Regions from separate parts of the Serratia sp. AR11 genome, predicted to be linked through region 2. Evidence: predicted binding sites of a transcription regulator. Region 2 holds the regulator's gene; each other region holds the start of a gene.
The links. The regulator LexA, encoded in region 2, represses DNA repair genes until DNA is damaged. The targets are predictions, from matches to a motif close to TNCTGTATGTACATACAGNA.
Positions count from the first base shown of each region.

Region 1: a site for LexA is predicted at 5,720-5,739, ahead of rmuC (DNA recombination protein RmuC). Genes of this name have one in related genera too.
Region 3: a site for LexA is predicted at 1,848-1,867, ahead of mutH (DNA mismatch repair endonuclease MutH). Genes of this name have one in related genera too.

Region 1 is NZ_CM150739.1:241,868-249,788, forward strand. Features, by position in the region: gene metE (5-methyltetrahydropteroyltriglutamate--homocysteine S-methyltransferase) at 1-1,886, shown strand, start outside; gene ACSOSI_RS01115 (dienelactone hydrolase family protein) at 1,990-2,826, opposite strand; gene udp (uridine phosphorylase) at 3,333-4,094, shown strand; gene ACSOSI_RS01125 (tyrosine-protein phosphatase) at 4,265-5,047, shown strand; gene ACSOSI_RS01130 (DedA family protein) at 5,135-5,665, shown strand; gene rmuC (DNA recombination protein RmuC) at 5,806-7,353, shown strand; gene ubiE (bifunctional demethylmenaquinone methyltransferase/2-methoxy-6-polyprenyl-1,4-benzoquinol methylase UbiE) at 7,433-7,921, shown strand, end outside.
Region 2 is NZ_CM150739.1:4,975,465-4,983,385, reverse strand. Features, by position in the region: gene plsB (glycerol-3-phosphate 1-O-acyltransferase PlsB) at 1-1,180, opposite strand, end outside; gene ACSOSI_RS23530 (diacylglycerol kinase) at 1,330-1,698, shown strand; gene lexA (transcriptional repressor LexA) at 1,820-2,428, shown strand; gene dinF (MATE family efflux transporter DinF) at 2,721-4,085, shown strand; gene ACSOSI_RS23515 (CsbD family protein) at 4,370-4,579, shown strand; gene zur (zinc uptake transcriptional repressor Zur) at 4,688-5,200, opposite strand; gene ACSOSI_RS23505 (anti-sigma factor family protein) at 5,357-6,115, opposite strand; gene ACSOSI_RS23500 (RNA polymerase sigma factor) at 6,112-6,561, opposite strand; gene ACSOSI_RS23495 (tetratricopeptide repeat protein) at 6,651-7,184, opposite strand; gene dusA (tRNA dihydrouridine(20/20a) synthase DusA) at 7,390-7,921, shown strand, end outside.
Region 3 is NZ_CM150739.1:4,403,818-4,411,738, reverse strand. Features, by position in the region: gene ACSOSI_RS20825 (YgdI/YgdR family lipoprotein) at 1-149, opposite strand, end outside; gene ACSOSI_RS20820 (TerC family protein) at 317-1,033, opposite strand; gene mutH (DNA mismatch repair endonuclease MutH) at 1,129-1,815, opposite strand; gene rppH (RNA pyrophosphohydrolase) at 2,512-3,039, shown strand; gene ptsP (phosphoenolpyruvate--protein phosphotransferase) at 3,052-5,298, shown strand; gene lgt (prolipoprotein diacylglyceryl transferase) at 5,492-6,364, shown strand; gene thyA (thymidylate synthase) at 6,372-7,166, shown strand; gene ACSOSI_RS20790 (prepilin peptidase-dependent protein) at 7,365-7,874, shown strand; gene ACSOSI_RS20785 (prepilin peptidase-dependent protein) at 7,862-7,921, shown strand, end outside.

The sequences.
Region 1 (7,921 bases), 760 kb from region 2:
ATAAGGGACAGCAGTTCAAACTGGGCTGGACCCAATTGCTGGACGAAGTTGACGAAGCGCTGGCGCTGGGCCACAAAATCAAACCCGTACTGCTGGGGCCGGTCACATACCTGTGGCTGGGCAAAGTGAAGGGTGAGCCGTTTGACCGCCTGTCACTGCTCAACGATATCCTGCCGGTTTATCAGCAGGTGCTGGCCGAGCTGGCGAAACGCGGCGTTGAATGGGTGCAGATCGACGAGCCTGCGCTGGTGCTGGAATTGCCGCAGGCGTGGCTGAACGCCTTCAAACCGGCTTATGACGCGCTGCAGGGCCAGGTAAAACTGCTGCTGACTACCTATTTCGACAGCGTTGGCCACAATCTTGACACTCTCCGTGAGTTACCGGTGCAGGGGCTGCACGTTGACCTGGTTGGCGGTCACGACGATATCGCGGTATTGAACAAGGCACTGCCGAAAGAGTGGCTGCTGTCACTGGGGGTAATCAACGGTCGCAACGTCTGGCGTGCCGATCTGAGCAATTGGTTCGAACGTTTGCAGCCATTAGTGGGCAGTCGCCCGCTGTGGATCGGCACTTCCTGTTCACTGTTGCACAGCCCGATCGATCTGAGTGTGGAAACCCGGCTGGACGAAGAAGTGAAGAGTTGGTTCGCCTTCGCCCTGCAAAAATGCGGCGAACTGGCGTTGCTGAGTGCGGCGTTGAACGCACCGGGCGCAGCAAAACAGGCTGAACTGGACGCCTACAGCGCGCCAATCCGTGCCCGTCGTCAGTCCAGCCGTGTGCATAATGCGCAGGTCGGTCAACGCCTGGCTGCTATTACCGCGCAGGACAGCGAACGTCAGCGTCCTTACGCCGAGCGTGCTCAGGCACAGCGTGAACGCTTTAACCTGCCGGCCTGGCCGACCACCACTATCGGTTCATTCCCACAAACCACCGAAATTCGCGGCCTGCGTCTGGACTTCAAGCAGGGGCGTTTGGACGGCAACAACTACCGCACCAGCATTAGTGAGCACATCAAACAGGCGATCGTTGAGCAAGAACGTCTGGGGCTGGACGTATTGGTGCATGGTGAAGCCGAGCGTAACGACATGGTCGAATACTTCGGTGAGAACCTCGACGGCTTCGTATTCACCCAAAACGGCTGGGTACAGAGCTACGGTTCCCGCTGCGTAAAACCGCCGGTGATCATCGGCGATATCAGCCGACCGGAAGCCATCACCGTAGAGTGGGCGAAGTATGCTCAGTCGCTGACCGACAAGCCGGTGAAGGGCATGTTGACCGGCCCGGTAACCATTCTTTGCTGGTCATTCCCGCGTGAAGACGTGACCCGTGAAGTGATTGCCAAACAAATTGCCCTGGCGCTGCGTGATGAAGTGGAAGATCTGGAAAAAGCTGGCATTGGCATCATCCAGATTGACGAACCGGCACTGCGTGAAGGTCTGCCGCTGCGTCAATCCGACTGGGCTGCCTACCTGAATTGGGCGGTGGACGCGTTCAAATTGAATGCCGCCGTGGCGAAGGATGATACTCAGATCCACACCCACATGTGTTACTGCGAGTTCAACGACATCATGGATTCGATTGCAGCGCTGGATGCTGACGTGATCACCATCGAAACCTCGCGTTCCGATATGGATTTGCTGGAAGCCTTTAAAGAGTTCGAATATCCGAACGAAATCGGTCCGGGCGTGTATGACATTCACTCGCCAAACGTGCCAAGTGTGGAATGGATCGAAGCGCTGTTGCGTAAAGCCGCGCAGAACATCCCGGCAGAACGCCTGTGGGTTAACCCGGACTGCGGCCTGAAAACCCGTGGCTGGCCGGAAACCCGTCAGTCGCTGGCCAACATGGTGCTGGCTGCACAGCGCCTGCGCGAGCAGCAGGCCTGATTGCCACCGTGGTGCAATGATGTTTTGATCGGCAATCTGGGCGCTTCGGCGCCCGTTTTTATGTCGCAAGCGGCTGTCTGGTCAGGCAGCCGTGAGGTGAGGTTTACTTAACGCCCGGAACGCCATGTTGGGTGAACCATGCCAGCATGCGTTGCCAACCGTCGGCGGCCGCTTCGGCATCATAGCTTGGCCGGTAATCGGCATTGAAGGCATGGCCGACGTCGGGATAGACCACGATCTCGGCATCGGCGTTGGCCGCACGCAGCGCCTGACGCATGCTTTCCACCGTATCCAGCGTGATACCTGTGTCTTGCCCGCCATATAATCCCAGCACCGGCGCAGAGAGTTGGGTAGCGACATCGATCGGATGTTTTGGCGAGTTCAGCGTTTTTTCGCCCACCAGTTTGCCGTACCAGGCGACGGCCGCTTTCAACTGCGGATTATGTGCCGCATACAGCCAGCTAATACGCCCGCCCCAGCAGAAACCGGTAATCGCCAGCTTGCCGGCATCGCCACCGTGGCGCGTGGCCCAATGAGCGGCATGATCCAGATCCGCCAGCACCTGACGATCCGGCACTTTGGTCACCAGCTTTTGGAACAGTTCGCCGATGTCGGTGTAATCCCGGGCATCTCCCTGACGGAAATACAGTTCCGGTGCTATCGCCAGATAGCCCTGTTTGGCCAGGCGACGACACACGTCCTGAATGTGCTCATGTACGCCAAAAATCTCTTGTACCACCAGCACCACCGGGAAGGGGCCGCTGCTATCGGCAGGTTTGGCGATATAGGCCGGCAGATTGTCACCCTGCGAGGGAATAGTGGTTTCCCCGGCATGAATGCCTTGTTCGTCGGTAAGAATGGTTGAAGCAGCCAAGGGGGTAACGGCCGGGGTGAATCCCCCCTGGGCCTGTTTTAATGTCATCACTTGATCGGTTTTCATTGCGGTCTCCGTGCAATCGAGAAAAGCGCTGAGATTAACTATAGGAAAGATTACCCGTTATTGGCACCGGGTGGAGCATTTTCGGCCAAGTCTGTAAAAAACGAATAATTATCTGGCTTTAGCGCGTTTTTGTTGCCTTTTTATCATGCTATTACGCATGTTGACCTGCATTAATACCATAAGGTGCGTTAGCTCCCTTTATTGTGGCTAAGTCACCGATAAAATAAGGTTATTTTCTGTGGCGGTGTCAATAGTTTCATCAGGAAATCAGCTCTGCGCTCAGGAGACAGGGTGAAAAACGGCGGTGCATTTTGTCGACTAGACTTGGGGCATCTGAGACAACCATTCCAGCTTCTGGTGTGTTTTTGTGACTTTAATCACAAAAGTTATGTAGATTGCATTCTGTTTCTTTATTCATAGTGATGGTTGTCACGAAATTGAATGGCAATTTTCAGTAGAGTACTTTTTTGTTCCTCCCAATAAACATGATCCATGAGGAGTCTCGCATGTCCCAATCTGACGTTTTTCATCTCGGCCTCACTAAAAAAGATTTACAAGGGGCCCAGCTTGCCATCGTTCCAGGCGATCCACAGCGCGTAGAGAAAATTGCCAAGCTGATGGAAAATCCGGTGCATCTGGCTTCCCATCGTGAATTTACCTCCTGGCGCGCAGAGCTGGACGGCAAGGCGGTGATCGTCTGCTCTACCGGCATTGGTGGCCCGTCTACCTCTATCGCCGTTGAAGAACTGGCGCAATTGGGGATCCGTACCTTCCTGCGTATCGGTACCACCGGTGCGATCCAGTCAAACATCAATGTTGGCGATGTTCTGGTCACCACCGCCGCGGTTCGTCTCGACGGTGCCAGCCTGCACTTCGCACCGATGGAATTCCCGGCCGTGGCCGACTTTGCCTGTACCACGGCACTGGTCGAAGCCGCCAAGGCTGCCGGCGCTACCACGCACATTGGCGTGACCGCGTCTTCTGATACCTTCTACCCTGGACAGGAACGTTACGATACCTTCTCCGGCCGCGTCGTCAGCCGCTTCAAAGGCTCGATGGAAGAATGGCAGTCGATGGGTGTGATGAACTATGAAATGGAATCCGCTACCTTGCTGACCATGTGTGCCAGCCAGGGCCTGCGTGCCGGTATGGTTGCCGGTGTGATTGTTAACCGCACTCAGCAGGAAATCCCGAACGCAGAAACCATGAAAAACACCGAAAGCAAAGCGGTGCAGATCGTGGTTGATGCGGCGCGCCGCCTGCTGTAATTACCTCGCAGTTCAACGGGTCGCCGACGCGGCCCGTTTCTCCATTCGGCCGTAATCTGTTACGGTTAACCTCATCAGTGCCATCTTTCTGGCCGCCTCTTTACCCGTTGAGCCCGGTTTTTCCGCTGCTCTCAGGTTGCGTTTTTCAGACAATAACCACGAGGACGTCTATGACTGCCCAGATCCTGCTTCATCCTTCATTGGCGCCGCTTGATGGCGGCATTAACTTTCGCGATCTTGGCGGCAATAGCGTCGCCGATGGCCGCCGTATCAAGCGTGGTCTGCTGTTCCGCTCCGGCTCGCTGGAGCGTCTGACAGAAGACGACTGCACCTTCCTGGCCGGTGTGCCGGTGCGTTCGGTGCTGGATTACCGTGACGCCGATGAAGTTCAGGCCAAGCCCGATGTCCTGTGGAGCGGCGCCGATTATCATCATTTCCCGGCCAATCCGTTGAGCAATGAGGTGAATGCCAACCTGGAAAAACTGACCAGCGAAACGCTGGCCGGTTTCGACGCGCAGGCCTTTATGCTGGAACTTTACCGTCGGCTGCCTTTCGGTAATGCGGCGTATAAGCAGTTGGCCCAATTGCTGAGCAATGTCGATAACGGTGCCATCGTCCAGCACTGCGCGGTAGGCAAGGATCGTACCGGGGTCGGTTCGGCGCTGGTGTTATTCGCGCTGGGGGCAGATGAAGCGACGGTAGTGGAAGATTACCTGCTGACCGAAACCACGCTGGCGACCTTCCGCGAACAGATGCTGGATCAACTGTCGATTCGCCTTAACGCTTCGGCACTGGGGCAATTTGCCTATGTGCTCAGCGCCCGTGAAGAATTCCTGATGACCGCCCTGAACTGCATCCGTGACCAATATGGTTCAACCGATCGCTGGCTGGAGGCCGAGTACGGCCTGGGCCAAAACCAGCGTGAAGCACTGCAGGCGTTCTACCTCGAGTAAACTGCACGGGTGTTTAGCCGGGGTTTAATCGGCCCCGGCCGGCATTGCGTATCCTTGGGGCCATAAATCCCGCATCAGGAGCCCATATTGAGCCTCAATGACATTATCCACTGGGTCAGCGACACCGTGCGGCAGCATGAAGCCTGGGCCATCCCGATTATCTTCTTCCTGGCGTTCGGTGAATCGCTGGCGTTTCTGTCGCTGCTGTTGCCGGCCACGGTGATTCTGCTGGCGCTGGGAGCCTTGATAGGCGAAAGCGGCATTGCATTCTGGCCTATCTGGGCCGCCGCCGCCGCCGGGGCCTTTTTCGGCGACTGGCTCTCTTACTGGATTGGCTATCACTATCAAGACCGGGTGGCGCATATGTGGCCCCTTTCCCGCAATCCACAGCTACTCACGCGTGGCCATGCGTTTTTTGAACGCTGGGGCGTACTGGGCATTTTCATCGGCCGCTTCTTCGGCCCGTTGCGTGCCGTGGTGCCGTTGGTTGGTGGCATTTGCGGCATGCCCCAGCGTTATTTCCAGGTGGCGAATATCACTTCAGCGATGATCTGGGCGTTTGGCATTCTCGCGCCGGGGGCGTTTGGCATCAAGTGGTTAAGCCAGTGGTTTGGCTAGTTCTGGTCTGACTTGCGTAGCGTTTCGCAATTTTGCGCCGTCGGGGCAAAAACAGACTGGACATCCATACAGCATCCCCTTAACGTGACGGGCAACAGGCGCATAAAACGCCAGAACGGTCAGGTGTAACAGGAGGCAGGGTGGATACCAGTTTGGTTTACGGTATGGGCGGGGTGGCAATTGGCCTGCTGTTGGGGTGGCTAATTGCCAGTTTGCGTGTGCAGCAGACGCAGGCACAGCATGAAACCGAGCAACGGCTGCTGGAACAATCGCTACAGCAGGCGCAGCAGGAAACAGCAGCCCGGCAAGAAACGCTGCAGCGTAATGAACAACAAATGCGACAGACCGATCTGGAACTGCGCAATTTGCACAGCCAGCTGGCCGCCGGGCACGAAAAACTTCAACAGCTCAATCACTGGCGCAACGAATGCGAGTTGCTGAATCAGGAACTGCGCGCCCAGCGTGAGGTTAACAGCGCTCAGGAGGCCGAGCTGCGTGAGGTGACTATCCGCCTGGAAGAGACCCGTATGGCGGCAGAAGAGAAACAGCGTCTGCTGATTAACAGCGAACAGCGCCTCACCACCCAGTTTGAAAATTTGGCCAACCGCATTTTTGAACACAGCGGGCGCAAGGTTGACGAGCAGAATAAGCAAAGCCTGGACCGCCTGTTACTGCCGCTACGTGAGCAACTCGATGGTTTCCGCCGCCAGGTGCAAGACAGTTTTGGCCAGGAAGCGCGTGAACGCCATACGCTGACCCACGAAATACGTAACCTGCAGCAGCTCAATGCACAAATGGCACGCGAGGCGATTAACCTCACCAAGGCCCTGAAAGGGGATAACAAAACTCAGGGTAACTGGGGTGAGGTGGTGTTAAGTCGGGTACTGGAAGCCTCCGGCCTGCGCGAAGGACACGAATACGAAACCCAGGTCAATGTGCGGCTGGATCATCAGAGCCGTATGCAGCCCGACGTCATCGTTCGTTTACCGCAGGGTAAGGACGTGGTCATCGATGCGAAAATGTCGCTGGTGGCCTACGAACGTTACTTCAACAGTGAAGATGAAGTGGAACGCGAGGCGGCGCTGAGTGAGCATATTGGCTCGCTGCGTGGCCATATCCGCCTGTTGGGACGCAAGGATTACCAGCAGTTGCCCGGCCTGCGTTCGCTGGACTACGTACTGATGTTTATTCCGGTCGAGCCGGCTTTCCTGCTGGCCATCGACCGTGAGCCGGAGCTGATCAGCGAAGCGCTCAAACACAACATCATGCTGGTCAGTCCGACTACCTTGCTGGTGGCGTTGCGCACCATCACCAATCTTTGGCGCTATGAGCATCAGAGCCAGAATGCCCAACGCATTGCCGACAGAGCGGCGCGGTTGTATGACAAAATGCGGCTGTTTGTTGACGATATGTCGGCGCTGGGGCAGAGCCTGGACAAGGCCCAGGGGAGTTATCGCCAGGCGATGAATAAACTGAGCGAAGGCCGTGGTAATCTTATCGGCCAGACCGAGGGGTTCCGCGCTTTGGGGGTTGAGGTGAAAAGGCCGATTAACCCGCTGCTGGCTCAGCAGGCCAGTGCGCAGCATGATGAAGAATGCGAGGCGACGGGCTTTGATGAAGTTGACGCGTTGCCCGGGGCGGAAGACGACGACTCCGCAGAGGAACCCCGCTCCGCATCGCAGGCATGACAGCGGCTGCGAGGTGGGGTATTGCGTAGGGTTCTGGTACACTCATCCACACTAAATTGACTGAATAGCAGGCAGGACAATGGCAGATCAACCGCAGGAAACCACCGACTTCGGTTTTCGCACCGTAGCTAGAGACGAGAAGCAGGCCATGGTGGCAGATGTTTTTCATTCGGTAGCTGCAAAGTATGACGTGATGAACGACCTGATGTCGTTTGGTATCCACCGTATCTGGAAGCGTTTTACCATTGACTGCAGCGGCGTTCGCCGTGGGCAGCGGGTGTTGGATCTGGCCGGTGGTACCGGTGACCTGGCCGCCAAGTTCTCCCGCATGGTCGGTGAGCAGGGGCAGGTGGTACTGGCGGACATTAACGATTCCATGCTGAAGATGGGGCGCGAGAAGCTGCGCGACCGCGGCATTATCGGTAACGTCAACTATGTGCAGGCCAATGCCGAAGCGCTGCCGTTCCCGGATAACTATTTTGACTGCATTACCATTTCCTTCGGCCTGCGCAACGTGACCGACAAAGACAAGGCGCTGCGTTCCATGTTCCGCGTGCTTAAGCCGGGC
Region 2 (7,921 bases):
GTAAACGTCCGGTACGGGAACGGCCACCTTCAACAAAGTATTCCACCGAGTAACCGCGGGTAAACAGCTCGCCGAGGTATTCACGGAATACCGTCGAGTACAGTTTGTTGCCTTTGAAGGTGCGGCGGATAAAGAAAGCGCCCAGGCGACGGAAGATCGGCCCGGCCGGCCAGAAGTTGAGATTGATACCGGCAGCAATATGCGGTGGCACCAGACCCTGGTGATACAGCACGTAGGACAGCAGCAGGTAGTCCATGTGGCTGCGGTGGCAGGGTACATAAACAATCTCGTGGCCGTCCTGCGCCAACTGACGCACGCGTTCGGCGTTTGTGACGTTGATACCTTGATACAGTCGGTTCCAGGTCCAGCTCAGCACGCGATCGGAAAGGCGCACCGTCTCGTAAGAGAAGTCGGCAGCGATCTCTTCCATCAGCGCAATGGCATTCTGCTGGGCTTTTTCGTGGGAAATCTTCTTGCTGCGAGCTTCGTCTTCGACCGCTTTTTCGATCGCCTTGGACGCCAACAGCTTGTTGAACAGGTCCTGACGGGCCGGCAGGCTTGGGCCGACGGCGGCCAGACGCTGACGCGAGAAGTGCATGCGTGCTACGCGAGCCAGTTTCTGCGCAATGATTTTGTCCGTACCGTGCTCGGTGGCCATGCGGCGCAGCGAAACGGTATTGGAAAAACGGACAAAGCTGTCGCGGCCGAGCCACAGCACGGCGAAGAATTTCTGCACGCCATTCAGCAGACGCAGATGCGGTGTGCCGTGACCTTCGCGCCCCGGAGAGCGGCCAAACATCACCGAAACCGGCAGCATCTGAATGTCGAGATCCGGATTACTGCGGTGCAGGTCCAGATAGTCGTGGAACAGTTTTACCGACTCTTCTTTCGGCGTGTAGTAGCGGAATACGCGCGGGCCGTCGTGAATAAACACGTGGCTTGGCAGCACGGTGCCGTCTATCTCCAGCGGATTGAGGGGGTCGGGCAGATCTTGCGCCAGGCACTGGGTGCGCAGCGTCAGCAAATCCGCCTTGGAATTATAAGGTAAAACATACAAAATCGGCCGTGAGGGATCCAACCCTAACTCCGTGACCGGATCTGAAGGGATAACCTTACTTCTTACCAACAGTTTGAGTGGTAAATTCAATAGTTTATAATAAATTTTACGCCAACCTGACATAACAACGTGAAGCCTCTTGTTAGCAATGCGCCGCAAGCATACCAGAAACCGGGTAGCAGATCTGTGGTGTTGGAAAACCGAGAGCCGGGAGAGTTTCCTGGCCTAGACTGTTTAATTATGACTTATCTCTGCTAAAGGCACTAAAAAACATGGCAAACCAAGCAACCGGCCTGACCCGTATTATTAAAGCCGCCGGCTACTCTTATAAAGGCTTTTCCGCTGCCTGGCAGCACGAAGCGGCATTCCGCCAGGAATTGGTGGCGACCGTGCTGGCTATCATACTGGCGATTTGGCTGGACGTGGGTGCGATAGCGCGCATTTTACTGATCGGATCGGTGCTGTTGGTGATGATCGTCGAAATCCTGAACAGCGCGATTGAGGCGATTGTCGATCGGGTAGGGACTGAGCATCACGAGCTTTCCGGTCGGGCAAAGGATATGGGCTCGGCGGCGGTTTCGCTGGCGATTATTTTGGCGCTGTTTGTCTGGGGGTCGGTGCTGTGGCAGCACTTTGCCTGAGTGGCGGCGTTGCGTTGCGACAGGTGTCGCTAATCCCTGATTTTTATTCACTCTTCGGTTCCCAAGCCGCAGTTACCTGTATATACTCACAGCAAGACTGTATAAACAAACAGGGGGCGGAATGAAAGCACTAACTACCAGACAGCAAGAGGTCTATGATCTGATTCGCGATCATATTTCGTCCACTGGCATGCCGCCAACGCGCGCCGAGATCGCCATGCGTCTGGGGTTCCGTTCGCCAAATGCCGCAGAAGAACACCTGAAAGCGCTGGCGCGTAAAGGCGTTATCGAGATTATCTCCGGCGCTTCGCGCGGCATTCGCCTGCTGATGGAAGATGAAGAGGGTTTACCGCTGATTGGCCGTGTCGCTGCCGGTGAGCCGCTGCTGGCGCAGCAGCATATCGAAGGGCACTACAAGGTCGATCCATCCCTGTTCAAACCGAGCGCGGATTTCCTGCTGCGGGTCAACGGCATGTCGATGCGTGACATCGGTATTCTCGACGGCGATCTGCTGGCGGTGCATAAAACTCAGGACGTGCGTAATGGCCAGGTGGTTGTGGCACGCATTGAAGATGAAGTCACAGTCAAGCGCCTGAAAAAACACGGTAACGTGGTTGAGCTGCTGCCGGAAAACAGTGAATTCCAGCCGATTGTGGTCGATCTGCGTCAGCAGAATTTCACCATTGAAGGTCTGGCGGTCGGTGTGATCCGCAATGGCGACTGGGTTTAATCCTCACGCCCAAACATCGTCCTCTGATTCAAGTCGCCCCAGTTCTGGGGCGATGTCATATCTGATTCACTATATACCCTATAGCTTTCAAGTTGCAGCTAGGCGGCCAACTCGCTCATCCCCAGGCGCTTACTCAGGTAAGTAACTGGGGTGACAAATCTGCCGGGAGCAGATTTGAACGCTGTTTGCAGCGGCCCCGAAGGGGTGTGGCTCATGGACGGGCCACATAACTGAGTGCAGATAACAACGCTGCAATTTGAAAGATGACGGGTATACACGGGAACATTTCACTATGCGCCTGCTTTCTGCCTTCACCAGCGATACCGATAAAGCCCTGTGGCGCCTTGCGCTGCCCATGATTTTCTCCAATATCACCGTGCCGCTGCTTGGGCTGGTAGATACCGCAGTCATCGGCCACCTCGACAGCCCGACCTATCTGGGTGGCGTAGCGGTTGGCTCCATGGCCACCAGCTTCCTGTTTATGCTGTTGCTGTTTCTGCGTATGAGCACCACCGGGCTGACTGCTCAGGCGTTGGGGGCACAAAATCCGCAGGGGCTGGCACGAGCCTTTATGCAGCCGTTGCTGCTGGCGGTGTTGGCCGGGGTGGCTATTGTGTTGCTGCGCTATCCGCTGATTGAGTTGGCGCTAAAAATCGTCGGTGGCGATGGGGCGGTGCTGGAACAGGCTCGTTTGTTCCTCGAGATCCGCTGGCTGAGCGCCCCGGCGGCGCTGGCCAATATGGTGATCCTGGGTTGGTTGCTTGGCGTGCAATACGTGCGCGCACCGGTGATCCTGCTGATTGTCGGCAACCTGCTGAATATCGTATTGGATATCTGGCTGGTGATGGGACTGGGCTGGAACGTGCAGGGGGCCGCGACCGCGACGGCTATCTCTGAATATGCCACGCTGCTGTTGGGATTATGGCTGTCCTGGCGCGTGATGCGCATACGCGGCATTTCTGTGCCAATGCTGCGCCAAGCCTGGCGCGGTAATCTGCGGCGTCTGCTGGCGTTGAATCGCGACATTATGCTGCGTTCATTGCTGCTGCAACTGTGTTTTGCCTCGCTGACCATCTTCGGTGCCCGGCTGGGCGGCGAGGTGGTCGCGGTAAATGCGGTGCTGATGAATTTGCTGACCTTCACCGCTTATGCGCTGGACGGTTTCGCCTACGCGGTAGAGGCACATTCGGGCCATGCCTATGGCGCCCGTGACGATAGCCAACTGCGTAAAGTATGGCGTGCGGCTTGCCGGCAGGCCTGCCTGGTGGCGTTGGGCTTTGGTCTGCTCTATGCCGTTGCCGGGCAGCAAATCATTGCCGCCTTGACCTCTTTACCGGAGCTGCGCGCACTGGCGAGCCACTATCTGCCGTGGCAGGTAGTGCTGCCGTTGGTGGGAGTATGGTGCTATTTGCTGGACGGCATGTTTATTGGTGCCACCCGCGGCGCAGAAATGCGTAACAGCATGGCAGTAGCCGCCGCCGGTTATGGGCTGACGCTGTTTACCCTACCTGTACTGGGCAACCATGGATTGTGGCTGGCGCTGGCGGTGTTCCTTTCGCTACGCGGCCTTGCGCTCGGGTGGATTTGGCATTGCCACAGGGTGCGAGGGACCTGGTTTACAGCGGATGTGACACAGTCAAAAATGAGTAATAATTAGTTTTTCTTATGTTTTTGTTTATATTAAGTTACATTTTCTTGAGCGAAATTCTTTCCGCTTAACTACTGTTCTTCTGGGGTTTTTACTGATTTTTCTTTGTTTTGTGAATTTTTATCCTGACTTTTTCTTTTTTATCGCTATCTGTAGCTATAGTTAATCATGTGGTTGGCGGAATAAATTGGAACTGACAACCCTTTTATTCAGGTCGATTGACCGAAATAATTACTCAGTTAAGTCCGGCCACAGGCGTTTAAAACTGACTAATCACAGGTAACGGAGAGGTTATGAACAAAGATCAAGCCGACGGTAACTGGAAGCAGTTTAAAGGGAAAGTGAAGGAACAGTGGGGCAAGCTGACCGATGACGATCTGACGGTCATTGAAGGGAAACGCGAACAGCTTGTCGGTAAAATTCAGGAACGTTATGGCTACCAGAAAGAGGCGGCCGAGAAAGAAGTTAAATCCTGGGAAGACCACAACAAGTATCGCTGGTAGCGCGCTGGGCCGCAGCGGATTGCGGCCACAAGCTACTTTTAAAGGCCCGGCGTTTTTATCCCCTTAACGCCAAGCCTGCAGGTACAGGGAGGTACCTGAAAAACCAACCTATTTCTTCTTGATGGCGATGCTGTGATCGTGTTCGCCGCAGTCATGCTTGCTGTCACAGGCTTCTACCTCAACGCAACCCGCACACAGGCCATGCGCCTCCACCACGTTATGACGCAGAACAAAACCAGACTCCTTCGCCAGTTTCTGCAACGTCTCTTCGACCCCTTCGGTAGTGCGTTCAGTCACCTGACCACAGCGATCGCAGATAAACAGCGCGGAAGTGTGCGTCGGCTGTTCGAAGTGATGGCACAGCACGTAGCTGTTGGCGGATTCCACCCGGTGAATGAAGCCTTGTTCCAGCAGAAAATCCAGAGCACGGTACACCGTCGGTGGTTTGGCCTGAGGTTCGGCGACGCGCAGCAGATCGAGCAGGTCGTAAGCGCTGATGGCACCGGGCTGCTGTGCCATCAGGCGTAACACTTCCAGCCGCTGCGGTGTCAGACGCACATTGCGTTGCTGACAGAGTTGTTCAGCCTGCGCCAGCAGCTTTTCCTGGGTGCTTGAGTTCATGGCAAATTTCCCGGTACGTAAAAAAGCCGATTTTACCATGCTTCAGTCAAATCGCCGAGAGTCGGCCCCTTTTCCTCTGATATGGCGCACTAATCGGCTGGTTTACCACCTACCGTTCGTCACCAGTGTGACGATGTTCACACTTGGAGTGGCGTCTTAGCTGGCAAGTGAGTGTTGCAAGCGCTCTGCCAACGCGGCCATTTCCGGCGCAGGGTTATGCCCAATCAGCATAAAACCATGACGGCCATCGGCCCAGTAGATCACGTTCATTCCCTGGCGGCGCTCGCTTTGGGCGGACTGAGACTTACCCGGTTGTTGAACAATGCACAGCGCCAGCGCACCGAATTGAGCATCCAGCCAGGTTAACTGAGCGATACGCCGATCGTCGTAAGCCAGCACGCGAGCGTTTTTCAGCTCGGCGCCACTCAACATTAACTTCGGTAGCGAGAGTGCGATGCCCAGCCGATCGCCGGTTTGCTGTAGCTGATGGGCAATCTGTGTAGCCGTGTCATCGAAGCCTGCCAGCGTTTCCGGCGTGTACAGTGCCATATATTGGGCGACCAAACCGCGCCAGTTGTCTTCTGGCTGGCTGAACTGTAAATAGGCGCGATCACCTGCGATGCCGAGTGCCAGAAAACCAACCGCGGCGGCGATCAGGCTACGCCGACTGATACCGCGCTGCGGCACTGGGGCGGTAAGGGGGCCTGCGGCGCGCAGACGTTGTACCGGCGCCTCATCAAGCAATGGAGCAAATGCTTGCTTAAAAGGCAGGGTGCTGCGTGCCAATAACGACAAACGTTCGGCCAGCGCGGGTTCATCGATCAGGCGCTGTTCCAGAAGCTGGCGCTGCCGTGGGTCCAATTGATTGTCCAGGTAGGCGACCAGCAGTTCATCCGCAGCGTAGGTTGAGCTCATGATTGTTCTCCTTTTGCCTGGGGTGAACGGGTCTGCAGCATGCTGTCATTTGCCAATCTCAGGCGTGCCGCCGCCAGACGACTCATGATGGTGCCGATGGGCACGTCAAGCACCTCGGCGGCCTCACGGTAAGACAGCTCCTCCACATAGACCAGAAACAGCGTATTGCGCTGCGCCTCCGGCAGCCGGTTAACCCGCTGCATCACCTCGTTGGCCCAAATCGGCTCTTCACTGTTTTCCGACCCGGCCAGTTCTTCGACGTCGACAAAACCCTGCCCCTGGCGGATATGCTGGGCGCGAGTCTCGTTAAGCCAGATAGAATGAAGGATCGCAAACAACCAGCGGTCCATCCGCGTGCCCACGGCAAACTGTGCGGCGCGTTCCAGCGCCCGCACGCAGGTGGCTTGAACCAAATCGTCGGCAACATCCCGCCGGTGGGAAAGCACCAGACCATAGCGCCACAGGCGGGAAAGATACTGGCCGATTTCGTTACGGATCGCGTCGCTACTGATGTTTACCTCCGGGCCAGGCTAGATCATGATTCTGGATGGTGATCGATGGCTGCCGCCAGATCGCGGTACTCTTCACAACCGGTACCGCATAGCGACTGGATCACCTTCAGTTGTTCTTTCGCCAAATCCTGACGGCCCTTGACCATATAGGCCTCACCCAGATATTCACGGACTTTCGGGTATTTCGGATCGAGCGCGACTGATTTTAAATAGTAGCCGATCCCTTCATCGGTGCGGCCGAGCTTGCGGGTAGCGTAACCGCGGTAGTTCAGTGCAACCGCGGTGTTAGGATCCTTAAGGGTATTGAGCACGTCGAGCGCCTCCTGGTAACGACCGCTTTTTGCCAGCGCATAGGCATAGTTAGCCCGATCGTTGTCGTCGATCATGCTGCTTTTTTCCACCATGCAGGTCTTGGTTTTTGTATCGTATATCTGGCCTTTCGGGCAGGTTGGGGTGGTCTGACCGCTATCATCACCGCCCATTGCCAGGGCCGCCCCGGAAAACAGCAGAGAACCGGCAATGACTGGTAACAGCAGGCGTTTAACGAAACTGTTCATGGTTGTTTCCTCATTGGGAAGGGCGCAGAGCTGCACCCATAACGAGAGAACACCTGACCACGCTTTTTTATTCGTTTTTTCGGGGGCTTTTTTAACCAGGCGGTACAGTGGTTTTCCCAACGCCGTCGATTGTCGTTATAATAGCCGTTTGCGGCAGTACGCCGTTCGTTGAAACCAGACAGAATCAGGTAGCCAGTAGCCCAGCATGACGACAGACAACAACGCTTCAAAATACGCCGCCAATCGTTTCTCCATCGCGCCGATGCTCGACTGGACCGATCGTCATTGCCGTTACTTCCACCGCCTGCTGACCAAGGACACGCTGCTGTACACCGAAATGGTGACTACCGGCGCGATTATCCATGGCAAGGGCGACTATCTGGCTTACAGCGAAGAAGAACATCCGGTGGCGCTGCAACTGGGCGGTAGCGATCCGGCCGCGTTGGCACACTGTGCCAAATTGGCTGAGCAGCGCGGCTACGACGAGATAAATCTCAACGTCGGTTGTCCGTCCGATCGGGTGCAGAATGGTATGTTCGGTGCCTGTCTGATGGGGCAGGCAACGCTGGTTGCCGACTGCATCAAGGCGATGCGTGATGTGGTGTCGATCCCGGTGACCGTGAAAACCCGTATCGGTATTGACGACCAGGACAGCTATGAGTTTCTGTGTGATTTTATCGCCACCGTTGCCGGACGCGGTGAATGCGATATGTTCACCATTCATGCGCGCAAAGCCT
Region 3 (7,921 bases), 570 kb from region 2:
CTGATCAGGCCGGTATCTTGGTCAATCTCCGGTTTGCCCTCGGTCAGGATCATATTGCCGTCTTTGGTCGCCATCACGTAATCGCTGGAACATCCCGCCAACCCGGCGGCGATCACCAACGCAGATACTGCCATTACCCACTTTTTCATCCTGCGGATCCTCAGTTATATATGCAAAAAAGAAGCTTCTTTTAAGATTAGCAAAATCTGGATGCGCCGTGTTTCGGATAAGTCTTTATCTTGATAGGGAAAGTGACGCTGAAACAGGGCAGCAGAAAATAATAACGGGAGTGGCTGACGCGCACTCCCGTGGAGAATTACTCAGAGACGGTTTTTTTCTTGCTGCGCATCAGGTTGAGCGCTTCGACCGACATTGAGAAGAACATCGCAAAGTAGATGTAGCCTTTCGGCACATGTACCTGGAAGCTTTCCAGCATCAGGGTGAAGCCCACCAGGATCAGGAACGCCAACGCCAGCATCTTCACCGAAGGGTGGCGGTTAACGAACTCACCAATAGGTCGGGCGGCAAACATCATGACGCCAACGGCAATCACCACTGCGGCCATCATAATAAACAGATGGTCGGACAGGCCTACCGCGGTAATCACCGAGTCCAGGCTGAAAATGATGTCCAGCAGCATAATCTGCACGATAGCGCCGAAGAAGCCGTGCACCTTGGTGTGGTGCTCTTCATCAGAGCCTTCGATGGTTTCATGGATCTCTTTACTGGCTTTCCAAATCAGGAACAGCCCACCCAGCAGCAGGATCAGATCGCGTGCCGAGATGCTGTGGTCCATGACGCTAAACAGCGGATGGGTCAGACGGATCACCCAGGCGATGGAGGCCAACAGCCCCAGACGCATTAACATTGCGCCGGCCAGCCCGATGCGGCGAGCCTTGTTCTGCTGCGCTTTCGGCAGCTTGGACACCACCAGCGAAAGGAAAATAATGTTATCAATACCCAGAATGATCTCAAGAATGGTCAGCGTACCTAACGCTAACCAGGCATTGGGATCCATAATCCACTCAAACATTGTCGAGCCACACCTTAATAAAAAACAAAGGCTGAATTATACGCGTTTATTGATACAGCGACACTGTTACCTAAACGCGACCTAAACAAAAGGGATCAGACAAAGAAATGTCTTGCCAATAATGCACCGGTGAAGCTTTTTTTCAGGTAAAAACCGCGTGGCAATGTGAGGATCGGCTGCCCCTGTTCGCCGATAGCTTCGGTCAGGGCCTTACTGTTGGCCGCTTTGGGACGCAGTTGCAGCACCTCACCGTGGCGGGCGGTGATCCGCTCTACGTGGCCGAGCACGATCAAATCCATCAGTTCCTCCCAGTCGCGGCGCAGCATCTCTTCTTCTTCGGCGTTTGGGCTCCACAACAGCGGTGAACCGATACGTCGCTGCGCCAGCGGGATTTGTCGCTCACCTTCTACCGGGATCCACAGCACCCGCGCCAGCTTATGACGTACATGGCTGCTGGCCCAGGTGACGCCGCTGTTGCCGGTTAAGGGGGCTACGCAGACGAAGGTGGTTTCCAGCGGTTTGCCGGCGGCGTCTATCGGGATGGTTTTCAGCTCGATGCCCAGTTCGGGGAAATCCTGCTCCGGCTTGCTGCCCGCCATGGCACCAAGATATTGCTCCAGCAGCATGCCAACCCAGCCTTTATCACGCTTAAGATCCCTGGGGATAGCCAACCGCGCACCTTCGGCCAGTTCGCCCAGGGAACAGCCGGCAAGCTGCTGCGCCCTTTCAAACAGCTGTTGTTCGTTTTCTGGAGGAGGGGGCAAAGGAGATAAAAACGCCATAATACAAGCCTGTTAGATTTGGTTGAAAAACGTACTGTATTTGTCCACAGAGAACTTTGACCGGAAAGGACTGGGGAAAAGAATAATAGTAGCATGATTTTCCATGACTTTTTCTCTCTCACCCGACAGAGGAAAAATTCCGGCTGACGCTTGTGCACCTGTAGCCACCGACAATAAACAGGATCTTACACCTATTTATCCACAGATTTATGGGATAACCCAAATTTTTACCGATCACTGGTTCGATTTACAGCCTTGACGCAGGCACTTTTTTGCGAAATTGTCCGATTTGTGCGTAACTCATACGGATAATCTGTGGATAAAAACGACGTTGGTGGATCTTTCGCCAGGGTAAGATCCTAAACGGACATAGATCACATTTTTGCTCTGTACAGGGCTGTTGATAATTACATATCAATATGTTTTTAAAGGGTTAATGTGATTTTTGTATTTCCGGGGTTTTTAGGCTCACCAGAGTTTTACCGGCTTATCCCTTGAGTTCTTCACATACCTATCCACAGAAAAAGTGAATAAAACCCGGTGTAAATCGTTCCGCATGTTTATAACTTTGCCATTATCTGTGAGTTATCCCAATGTTATCCGGTTTGCAGCGCCGCAAAGCAGTGGTTTACCGCCTGTAGCTTGTGTGAAACAATCAGGGTATCTATGCGAATTTAAGCTTATCGAGGTAGTCCGGTGATCGATGATGATGGCTACCGCCCGAATGTTGGTATCGTAATCTGTAATCGTCAGGGGCAAGTCCTGTGGGCTCGCCGTTACGGTCAACACTCCTGGCAGTTTCCCCAAGGTGGGATTAACCCTGGTGAAACCGCAGAACAGGCCATGTACCGTGAGCTGTTCGAAGAAGTGGGGCTGAGTAAAAAGGATGTCCGTATCCTGGCCTCAACCCGCAACTGGTTGCGCTATAAATTGCCAAAACGTTTGGTGCGTTGGGACACAAAGCCGGTTTGTATCGGCCAAAAGCAGAAATGGTTTCTGTTGCAGTTAATGTGCAATGACGCTGATATCAATATGCAACGCAGCAGCACGCCGGAGTTTGACGGCTGGCGCTGGGTAAGTTTTTGGTATCCGGTGCGCCAGGTGGTGTCGTTCAAACGCGACGTTTACCGCCGGGTGATGAAAGAATTCGCCGTCACCGTGATGCCGATGCAGGAGCAGGCAGCACAGCGGCAGACCCCCGCCTATCGCCGGAAGAGAGGTTAAGTTAAGCCGACTATGCTCACGCGCTTGCGAGAAATTGTTGAGAAGGTGGCCGCGGCGGCCAGTCTGACAGATGCGCTGGATCTTTTGGTCAATGAAACCTGTCTGGCAATGGATACAGAAGTCTGTTCCATCTACCTGGCGGACAACGACCGCCGCTGCTATTACCTGATGGCGACACGCGGGTTAAAAAAACCGCGTGGGCGCGCTATCGCACTGGCATTTGATGAAGGTATTGTCGGGTTGGTCGGACGCCGTGCGGAGCCGATTAACCTGGCAGACGCGCAGAGCCACCCCAGCTTCAAATACATTCCCCAGGTGAAAGAGGATCGTTTCCGATCCTTCCTCGGCGTGCCGATCATTCATCGCCGTCAGTTGCTGGGGGTATTGGTGGTGCAGCAGCGTGAACTGCGCCAGTTTGACGAAAGCGAAGAATCCTTCATGGTGACCCTGGCCACGCAAATGGCCGGGATCCTCTCGCAGTCACAGCTTAACGCCATTTTTGGTCAATATCGTCAGACGCGTATTCGTGCACTGGCGGCATCGCCGGGCGTCGCGGTAGCTGAAGGCTGGCAGGACAGCAGCCAGCCGTCTCTCGACCAGGTTTACAAAGCCTCGACGCTCGATACCGCCAGCGAACGTGAACGCCTGACTCAGGCACTGGAAGAGGCCGGCGCGGAATTCCGCCGTTTCAGCAAGCGCTTTGCCGCCAGCTCGCAAAAAGAGAGCGCGGCGATCTTCGATCTTTACTCCCACCTGCTCAACGACGCTCGCCTCAAGCGCGAACTCTTTGCCGAGATTGATGCCGGTTCCGTGGCGGAATGGGCGGTTAAACAGGTGATCGAAGTCTTTGCCGCCCAGTTTGCCAGCCTGCAAGACACCTATATGCGTGAGCGTGCCAGCGATCTGCGCGCGCTCGGCCAGCGTCTGCTATTCCATCTCGATGACACCACCCAGGGCGCTACCCAGTGGCCGGCGCGTTTTGTGCTGGTAGCCGATGAACTGACCGCGACTCTGCTGGCTGAAATGCCGCAGGACAGGCTGGTCGGCGTGGTGGTGCGCGACGGTGCCGCCAACTCCCATGCAGCCATATTGGTACGGGCGATGGGCGTACCGACGGTGATGGGCGCGGATATTCAGCCTGCGCTGCTCAGCCAGCGACTGCTGATTGTTGACGGTTATCGCGGCGAACTTTTGGTCGACCCCGAACCGGTGCTGGTGCAGGAATACCAACGGCTGATCAGCGAAGAGCTGGAATTAAGCCGATTGGCGGAAGATGACGTTGAGCAACCGGCCCAGCTTAAAAGCGGCGAGCGGGTTCAGGTGATGCTTAATGCCGGCCTCAGCCCGGAACATGAAAAGCTGCTGGGCGGGCGGGTTGACGGTGTGGGTCTGTACCGTACCGAAATTCCCTTTATGCTACAGAGCGGCTTCCCTTCCGAAGAGGAGCAGGTCGCCCAGTATCAGGGCATGTTGCAGATGTACCCGAATAAGCCAGTGACGCTACGTACGCTGGATATCGGTGCCGATAAACAACTGCCTTATATGCCGATCAGCGAAGAAAACCCGTGCCTGGGCTGGCGTGGTATCCGAATTACCCTGGATCAACCGGAGATCTTCCTGATCCAGGTGCGAGCCATGCTGCGCGCCAATGCCGGCACCGGCAATCTGGGTATACTGCTGCCGATGATCACCAGCCTGGAAGAGATCGACGAGGCACGCAGGTTGATCGACCGGGCAGGGCGGGAAGTGGAAGAGGTGCTGGGGTATGAAATCCCAAAACCCAAATTGGGCATCATGCTGGAAGTCCCTTCGATGATCTTCATGATCCCGCATCTGGCCGGGCGTATTGAGTTTATTTCGGTGGGGACCAACGACCTGACCCAATACCTGCTGGCGGTGGATCGCAACAATACCCGGGTGGCCTCACTGTACGACAGCCTGCATCCTTCCATGTTGCAGGTGCTGAAGCTGATAGCCGTTCAGGCCAGGGCCGTCGGGCTGCAGGTCAGCCTGTGCGGTGAACTGGCCGGCGACCCAATGGGGGCGCTGCTGCTGGTGGGGATGGGCTACCGCAACCTGAGCATGAACGGCCGCAGCGTGGCGCGGATAAAATATCTGCTGCGACACATTGAGTTATCCGACGCTGAAGTGCTGGCCCAGCGGGTGCTTAACGCCCAAATGACCACCGAAGTGCGCCATCAGGTGGCGGCATTTATGGAACGTCGTGGTATGGGCGGTTTGATCCGCGGCGGCAAGTAAGGCCGCGGGCTGACTGATTTTTTTACAGAACTTTTCCCGGCGGGCCAGTCCGGTGGTGGTTAAGCTTATGCTATTATCCGCTTCCTCAACTGCGTTGAAAGCCACGGAAAAATAGTGTTCCCGCTGTGTTTCACCGCGTTTGGCACCTGCCGCCCCCGGATGGGGAAGAATAATAGACATGTTGTGGTGATAGATGACCAATAGCTATCTGGCGTTTCCTAAATTTGATCCGGTGATTTTCTCGATCGGCCCGGTTTCTCTGCATTGGTACGGTCTGATGTACCTGGTTGGCTTTGTTTTTGCCATGTGGCTGGCGGTACGCCGGGCTAACAAACCAGGCAGCGGCTGGACCAAGGATGAAGTAGAGAACCTGCTGTACGCCGGTTTCCTCGGTGTGTTCGTCGGTGGCCGCGTTGGTTATGTGCTGTTCTACAACCTGCCGCTGTTCATGGAAAACCCGCTCTATCTGTTTAAAGTCTGGGATGGCGGCATGTCGTTCCACGGCGGTTTGATGGGGGTGATCCTGGTGATGTTCTGGTTCGCTCGCCGCACCAAACGCACCTTCTTCCAGGTTTCTGATTTTATTGCCCCGTTGATCCCCTTCGGCCTGGGCGCCGGCCGTTTGGGCAACTTTATCAATGGTGAACTCTGGGGCCGCGTGACTACCGATACCCCATGGGCGATGCTGTTCCCAAGCTCGCGTGCAGAAGACGTGGCGCTTGCCGCCGCCGATCCGAAACTGTTGCCTATCCTGAACCAATACGGCGTGTTGCCGCGTCACCCGTCCCAGCTGTATGAACTGCTGTTGGAAGGCGTGGTGCTGTTTATCATTCTGAACCTGTTTATCCGCAAGCCGCGGCCAATGGGCGCCGTCTCCGGCCTGTTCCTGATTGGCTATGGTGCATTCCGTATTATTGTCGAAGCTTTCCGCCAGCCGGATGCCCAGCTCGGCCTGTTCGACGGCGTAATCAGCATGGGGCAGATCCTGTCCGTCCCTATGGTGGTGGCCGGTATTATTATGATGATTTGGGCGTATCGTCGCCGCCCGCAGCAACAACTGTCGTGAGGAACAAATGAAACAGTATCTGGATTTGATGAACAAAGTGCTCGCCGAGGGCACCCCTAAAGCCGACCGTACCGGCACTGGCACCTTGTCGATATTCGGCCACCAGATGCGTTTCAATTTGCAGGAAGGGTTTCCGCTGGTTACTACCAAAAAGTGTCACCTGCGTTCAATCATCCATGAGCTGCTGTGGTTCCTGAACGGTGACACCAACGTGGCTTACCTGAAGGAAAACAAAGTCAGCATCTGGGACGAGTGGGCCGACGAAAACGGTAGCCTTGGCCCGGTGTACGGCAAGCAGTGGCGTGCCTGGGGGACGGCGGACGGTCGTCAGATCGATCAATTGACCACCGTGCTGAACCAGCTGAAACAGGACCCGGATTCACGCCGTATCATTGTTTCAGCCTGGAACGTGGGGGAGTTGGATCAGATGGCGTTGGCACCGTGCCACGCGTTCTTCCAGTTCTACGTGGCGGATGGCAAATTGTCTTGCCAACTGTACCAGCGTTCCTGCGATGTGTTCCTCGGCCTGCCGTTCAACATTGCCAGCTACGCGCTATTGGTACATATGATGGCGCAGCAATGTGACCTGGAAGTGGGTGATTTCGTCTGGACCGGCGGCGACACTCATTTGTACAGCAACCATATGGAACAAACCCAGCTGCAGTTGACGCGTGAGCCGCGTGCCTTGCCGAAATTGGTGATCAAGCGCAAGCCGGCATCGCTGTTTGATTACCGTTTCGAAGACTTTGAAATCGAAGGTTACGATCCGCACCCAGCCATTAAGGCACCGGTTGCCATCTGATTTTTACCTTATGATTGATCCCCAGGGGCGCACAGGTTGCGCCCTTTTTTATTTCTGCCGATCCGCCGTGGTTGTTTCTGCGTTCCTCATCGCATTTTGTTGGTTTCTCCCGTCAGTTTCATAGAAAGGTTGCGCAGCGCGCTTCAGGTCGGATAACGCCGTCTTTATCCGGCGGCGGCCCTGGTTACACTGGCCGCCATGAACGACAAGATGATTTTCAATAATATTGATGGCCAGCGCGGGATGACGCTGATTGAGCTGCTGGTGGTGATAACCCTGGCAGGCCTGCTGACCGGCTGGGGGGTTAGCCACTGGCGTCATTATCAACAGGCCCTGCGGCTGGAACATACCGCGCAGCAACTGTTGGCATTTCTCACCCGGTTACAGGCAGACGCCAACTGGCGCAACCGCACGGCACTGCTGGGGTTTAAAACCGGCGATCCCTGGTGCATCGGCAGCGGCCAATCGCCAATGGATTGCGCAGCGCTCGGCGATGATGTGTTCAGCCCCGGCTATCGGGACGTGCAACTGGCGGGGTTTACTCAAAAGGATATGGGGTTCTATGGCCTGCGTAACAATGCACAGGCCGGGCATATCTTGCTCAGCAATGGCGCTGGCCGCCTGCGGTTGGTGCTGTCTGCCAAGGGGCGGCTACGGCTATGCAGTGAAGGCGCGAGCATAAGAGGGATTACGACATGCCAGCCCTAGAGCGCGGTTTTACCTTGCCGGAGGTGATGCTGGCGCTGACGTTTGGC